DNA from 3 places in the Bradyrhizobium sp. BR2003 genome. Region 1 is predicted to be linked to each of the others. Evidence: predicted binding sites of a transcription regulator. Region 1 holds the regulator's gene; each other region holds the start of a gene.
The links. Region 1 encodes LexA, which represses DNA repair genes until DNA is damaged. Its sites were predicted from a motif close to TGTTCNNNNTGTGTTCNG; they were not measured.
Positions count from the first base shown of each region.

Region 2: a site for LexA is predicted at 770-787, ahead of E2I15_RS14130 (ImuA family protein). Genes of this name have one in related genera too.
Region 3: a site for LexA is predicted at 681-698, ahead of uvrA (excinuclease ABC subunit UvrA). Genes of this name have one in related genera too.

Region 1 is NZ_SMYJ01000009.1:330,146-332,346, forward strand. Features, by position in the region: gene E2I15_RS06015 (hypothetical protein) at 1-319, opposite strand, end outside; gene lexA (transcriptional repressor LexA) at 576-1,280, opposite strand; gene E2I15_RS06025 (molybdopterin molybdotransferase MoeA) at 1,523-2,201, opposite strand, start outside.
Region 2 is NZ_SMYJ01000019.1:219,711-221,911, reverse strand. Features, by position in the region: gene E2I15_RS14135 (UdgX family uracil-DNA binding protein) at 1-602, opposite strand, end outside; gene E2I15_RS14130 (ImuA family protein) at 859-1,653, shown strand; gene E2I15_RS14125 (Y-family DNA polymerase) at 1,544-2,201, shown strand, end outside.
Region 3 is NZ_SMYJ01000011.1:57,217-59,417, reverse strand. Features, by position in the region: gene E2I15_RS06585 (outer membrane protein) at 1-435, shown strand, start outside; gene uvrA (excinuclease ABC subunit UvrA) at 786-2,201, shown strand, end outside.

The sequences.
Region 1 (2,201 bases):
CCTCGACCAGCTGGGTCACCAGCACATGGCTGCCGTCGGGGAATTCGACCGCGTCATGATGCCGATCGGGCACGTCGGGCTCGACTTCGTTGAATACGCCGACGCGATAGTTCAGCGTCTTGGTCCAGATCCAGCGGCTGTCGTAGCGAACGTTCTCGGCGAAAGCGAGCTCGGTGCCCGGCAGCATGCAGACCGCGACAGTGGGATCGTTCTCCGAAGCAAAACCGCGGGTCGACGTGCCGCGGAACGTCGTCGTGATCAGCGTCTCTCCGACAATGGCGGGGCGCGATGCCACGGCGTGCAGACTATAGTCACACATCGGATGGCTCCTCATTTCGAGGTAGCGACCCGTGCCTCTCTTGAGGCATTGGGGCCTCTACCAGAGTGGACGATAGCGAACGAGCTTCTGCTCGTTTCTGGGCGATTGTACGACTGGTCCGAGACCGACCCCGATCACAAACACGCGACGCTGCGCGAGAGGTATCGGAGCGCATCGGGCAGGCCGTACGCTACGCTATCATGCAAGGAACGATCCGACGTGTTGCTCGTTCCCGGCCGCCGCAAGTATTTGCAATTCAGTATTTGCGATACAGGCCGATCAGCTTGCCCTGGATGCGCACCCGGTTCGGCGGCAGGATGCGCACTTCATAGGCGGTGTTGGCCGGCTCGAGCGCGATCGATGCGCCGCGGCGGCGGAAGCGCTTCAGGGTGGCTTCCTCCTCGTCGATCAGCGCCACCACGATGTCGCCGGTGTTGGCGACGTCGTTGCGCTGGATCAGCGCCATGTCGCCGTCGAGGATGCCGGCATCGACCATCGAGTCGCCGCGCACCTCGAGCGCATAGTGCTCGCCGGCGCCGAGCATGTCGGGCGGCACGCTGATGGTGTGGCTGCGGGTCTGCAGCGCCTCGATCGGCGTACCGGCGGCGATCCGGCCCATCACGGGGACCGCGACCGGACGGTTGCCGTCGTCCTCGGCGATCGGCGGCGTGCTGGCGCGCCGGCCGAGGGTGCCTTCGATGACGCTGGGCGTGAAGCCGCGTCGGCCGTTGCCGCCGCCAGCCGAGAGTTCGGGCAGCTTGATGACCTCGATGGCGCGGGCGCGGTTCGGCAGGCGGCGGATGAAGCCGCGCTCCTCCAGCGCAGTGATCAGGCGGTGGATACCGGACTTCGAGCGCAGGTCGAGCGCATCCTTCATCTCGTCGAAGGAGGGCGGTACGCCGGCCTCTTTCAGACGTTCATTGATGAAACGCAGAAGTTCGTACTGTTTGCGCGTGAGCATCTCGAGCATTCCCCCGGTTGATAGCGTCGTTCGATTCCGAGACTCTTCTGGTGGGGCCTTCAGGCGGGCCTGACCTCAGGAGCATGTGCTCGTTGCACTTGCTTCCACGCGGCTTCCCGATTGTAGACACCAGTACTCGAAACAAATCATGAACGGACACTATATGTTCGATATGTGTTCCGCAACCACTTAATTTCCGGTGAACGGATCAGGCAACGCACGATCGGTGGGGCATGAAAACCCTATTCGGGCAGTGTCAGAATCTCGCATTCGCTGCCCTTGACGGCCGCTGCCGCGAACGGCGGACGCACGAGAAGTGCCCGTGCCGCAGCGAGATTCCCGAGCAGCGACGAGTCCTGCTGCGTCACCGGCGTTGCGATCAACGTGCCGTCCTCGCGCGCTTCGAGCCGTGCCCGCAGATAGTCCTCGCGCTGGTCGTTGGCGGCGAGGTCGCGGCCGAGCAGGGCGCTCGTGCGGCGATGATGAATCACTTTCCGGCCGCTCAGCGCCCGAATCAACGGCACCAGGAACAGGAAAGCGCAGACATAGGACGACACCGGATTGCCGGGCAGGCCGATCACCCGCATCGCGCCGAGCCGGCCGTGCATCATCGGCTTGCCCGGCCGCATCGCGATCCGCCAGAACGCCATCTCGACGCCCTCGGCTTCCAGCGACCGCTTGACGAGATCGTGGTCGCCGACCGAGGCGCCGCCCGTCGTGATCAGGACATCGGCGCCGGCCTCGCGCGCCCGGCGGATGCCGGCCGTGGTCGCCTCCATTGTGTCGGCGGCAACGCCGAGGTCGACGGTCTCGGCGCCCTCGGCGCGCGCCAGCGCCCGCAGCGCGTAGCCGTTGGAGTAGACGATCTGGCCGGGGCCGGGCTGCGAGCCCGGCATCACCAGTTCATCGCCGGTCGCCAGC
Region 2 (2,201 bases), on a different contig from region 1:
TCCAGCCGATCCTCGCTCGGCACCTCGGATTTGGCGACGCCGGGCGAGATCGAGATCGCGTGCCCGTCCCAATGGGCGCAGACGTCGGGGGTCAGGATCGACCACGGCATGTCGGCGAAGCGGCCGGCGAAGAACGGTGCGGCGAACTCGACGATGCGGTGTTCGGGCTCGAACCAGGCGACGTAATGCGCCGTCCGTTCGCGTCCGATCTCGCGGAAGCGCAGATGCGCGTGCATCCTGTCGATGTCGCTATAGACCGCGCGCGCCATCGCGTGGACCTCGGCGACGTCGGGGTCATCAGTCGCGCCGAGCAGATCGTGATGGCTGCGCAGCCGCCACAGCAGGCGGTAGAGCAGGGCGAAGCGCGCGTCATTGCGATACAGGATCGCGGTCTTTGCGAGTTCGACGAATATCGCGGGGACGTTGAACTGCGCCTGCGGCACGTCAGGCAATTCATTCACGCAGGATACCGGCGACAATTCGTCGTTGCGGCGTACGGTCCACGTGATCTCCGCGGGCTTCACGTCATTGATCGCCAATCGCCGCGCGGCCTTGCGCCAGCCTTCGAAATCGGTGTCGTTGTCGAGCACGATGATGCGCATGCGATTGCTCCGTTTCCGTCACGCCGCCATTTCCGGGGCCCTCCGCGTCTGAGTTGCGGAAGTGCGGAGCCCGACCGCTTCGACGGCTGCTGAATCCCATTGATTCCACTGATGAATCGATGAGCCCACCAATCCGATTGACTCCGCGGGCCCTGTTAGCTTTATATTAGAACATATCATGAACAATCGAGCCAGTCCCTGGTTCACTGTTCTGGTCAGTGACGGCCTCAAATTTTGGTTGGGAAGGAGCGGCGCAATGAATGGCGCACGCACGGGTACGCTTGCGTCTCTGCGCGGCAGCATCGCGCGCATCGAGGCGCCATCGGAGGCGGCGATGCCGAACCGCATCGCGCTCGGCCACACGAGCGCGGACGCGATGCTGCGCGGCGGGCTTGCACCGGCCGCGCTGCACGAGGTGTTCGCGGCCGGCCATCAGGGCGGCGCGGCGACCGGCTTCATTGCGGGGCTCGCCGGACGGATATCAGCGCGCAAGCCGCTGGTCTGGGTGCGGCAGGATTTTTCCGATCGCGAAAACGGCGCGCTGTCGATGCGCGGGCTCGCCGAGCTCGGCCTCGATCCGCGCCTCCTGGTCACGGTGCGCGCCGCCGATGTCGATGGCGCCCTGCGCACTGCTGCCGACGCGCTCGCCTGCGATGCGCTCGGCGCTGTCGTGCTCGAGATCTGGGGCGATGTGCGCCAGCTCGATCTCGTCGCCAGCCGCAAACTGACCCTGGCCGCGCAAGCCTCCGGCGTCACCGCGCTGGTGCTGCGGATCGCGGCTACGCCGATTCCCTCGACGGCGGAGACGCGCTGGATCGTGCGTGCGGCGCATTCGCCGCCCGGCAATGCCGCAAGCGCCTGGGGCGCGCCGCGATTCGAGGCCGAACTCGTGCGCAACCGTCATGGCCCGGTCGGGCGATGGATCATGGAATGGAAATGTGATGAGTGCCAATTCAGTGAACCGTCGGCGTATCCTCAGCCTGTGGCTGCCACGCCTGCCCATCGATCGCATCAAGCGCAAGCTCGCGCAGGACATCGCCTCGCAAGCTGAGGCTCGGGAGGTCGATGAACCTTCAAGTGAGGTGAGCACGTTGGCAGGGCTCTCTTCCCCCTTGCGGGGGAGAGTTGGAGAGAGGGGTACCACGAACGCCGGCGTATGCGGCTTACCCCTCTCCCTAGCCCTCCCCCGCAAGGGGGGAGGGAACCCGTCTGCCGATGCGTCCCTTACGAAAAGCAAAGAACTCCCCAGCGTCGTGGTCGCAAAAGACCACAACGCCATCCTGCTGCACGCCGTCGACGAGGCCGCGATGCGCGCCGGGCTGTCGATCGGGCTGCCGCTCGCCAATGCGCGGGCGATCTGTCCGGAGCTCACGGTCTACGACGCCGACCCCGCCGCCGACCTGAAGACGCTGAACGACATCGCCGACTGGTGCGACCGCTTCACGCCGCTGGTCGCGCTCGATCCGCCTTACGGCCTGTTCCTCGACATCACCGGCTGCGCGCATCTGTTCGGCGGCGAACGGGCGCTGCTGCAGATCGTCATCAATGCGCTGAACCGGCGCGGCTTTGCCGTCAGTGCGGCGATATCAGGCACCTCGA
Region 3 (2,201 bases), on a different contig from region 1:
AACTGGCAGGCCGGCAACATCGTGTACGGCCTCGAGGTCGACGCTGCAGGTGCTGACATCGACGCGTCGGTCTCCGCGCTCGGCGTCACCGCCCGCAGCAAGATCAACTCGCTCGGCACCGTGCGCGGCCGCCTCGGCTTCGCCGTCGACAAGGTGCTGTTCTATGGCACCGGCGGCTACGCCTGGGCCAACAACGAGGTCAGCGTCACCGCCCTCGGCGTGACCGCCTCGCAGAGCAACTTCCACTCCGGCTGGACCGTCGGCGCCGGCGTCGAAGCGTTCATCGCGCCGCAGTGGTCGATCAAAGGCGAATACCTGTATCGCAGCCTCGACAGCGAGAACTATTTCGGCGTGCCGTCCGGTACGCTCGAGCTGCACAGCGCCCAGTTCGGCGTGAACTATCACTTCGGCGGCCCGATCGTCGCCAAGTACTAAGATCGATCTGCGATCAGATCACGCGGAAAGGCCGGCTTCGCGCCGGCCTTTTTGCGTAAGAGCGTTTTTGAGCGAAGTGGATTCCGGTTCGCGTCAAGAAAACACGCCACAGCAGGAATCTGGAGCCCCCGTTCCGATTCCATCGGAACGGCAAAAGGCTCTGGCGGAACCGGCGCTGCTGACGGCTGCTGCCATCAGGCAAACTATCCGTTGATGGACGCGACTCAGCACTGGAAATTGTTGGCCGTTCTTCCTACGTTCCAGTCTTCACACCCCATCGGCGCAAGGTCCCGGCATCACCGGCGATGCGCGCCCAAAAGGCGCCCAAGCATGCGCCCGGAACTGTCGCTATGGATGAAGTGCTCAAGGCGAAGCGCCAACAGAACGCCGGCTCCTCATCGCGCGCCATCACGATCCGTGGCGCGCGCGAACACAATCTGAAGAACATCGACGTCGAGATTCCCCGCGACAAGCTCGTGGTGTTCACCGGCCTGTCCGGCTCCGGCAAGTCGTCGCTCGCGTTCGACACCATCTATGCCGAGGGCCAGCGCCGCTACGTCGAGTCGCTGTCGGCCTATGCGCGCCAGTTCCTCGAGATGATGCAGAAGCCGGATGTCGACCAGATCGACGGCCTGTCGCCGGCGATCTCGATCGAGCAGAAGACCACATCGAAGAACCCGCGCTCCACCGTCGGCACCGTCACCGAGATCTACGACTACATGCGCCTGCTCTGGGCGCGCGTCGGCGTGCCCTATTCGCCGGCCACCGGCCTGCCGATCGAGAGCCAGATCGTCTCGCAGATGGTCGATCGCGTGCTGGCGCTGCCGGAAGGCACTCGCCTCTACCTGCTGGCGCCGGTCGTGCGCGGCCGCAAGGGCGAGTACAAGAAGGAACTCGCCGAGTATCTCAAGAAGGGCTTTCAGCGCGTCAAGATCGACGGCACCTTCTACGAACTGTCCGAGGCGCCCGCGCTCGACAAGAAATTCCCGCACGACATCGACGTCGTGGTCGACCGCATCGTGGTGCGTCCCGACCTCGCCCAGCGCCTCGCGGAAAGCTTTGAGACCGCACTGAAGCTCGCCGAGGGCCTCGCCGTGATCGAGTACGCCGACGCCCCGGCAGCGGCCGCGCAGGACGACAAGAAAGAGGACAAGAAGAAGACCGCGAAGATCCACGACAAGAGCGGTCCCGAGCGCATCCTGTTCTCGGAGAAATTCGCCTGTCCGGTCTCCGGCTTCACGATCCCCGAGATCGAGCCGCGCCTGTTCTCGTTCAACAACCCCTATGGCGCCTGCCCGGCCTGCGGCGGCCTCGGCGTCGAGCAGCATATCGACGAGGACCTGGTCATCCCCGACAAGGAGCTGACCTTGCGCAAGGGCGCGATCGCGCCCTGGGCGAAATCGTCTTCGCCCTATTACATCCAGACCCTGACCGCGCTCGGCAAGCACTACAAGTTCACGCTCGACACCAAGTGGAAGGACCTTACCAAGAAGGTCCAGAACGCGCTGCTGCACGGCTCCGGCGACGACGAGATCAAGTTCTCCTATGAGGACGGTGTCCGCTCCTACGACACCAAGAAGCCGTTCGAGGGCGTCATCACCAACATCAACCGCCGCTACCGCGAGACCGAGAGCGAGTGGGCGCGCGAGGAGCTCGGCAAGTATTTCTCCGACGTCCCCTGCGAAGCCTGCAACGGCCACCGGCTGAAGCCCGAGGCGCTGTGCGTCAAGATCGGCGGCAAGCACATCGGCGAGATCTCCGAGCTC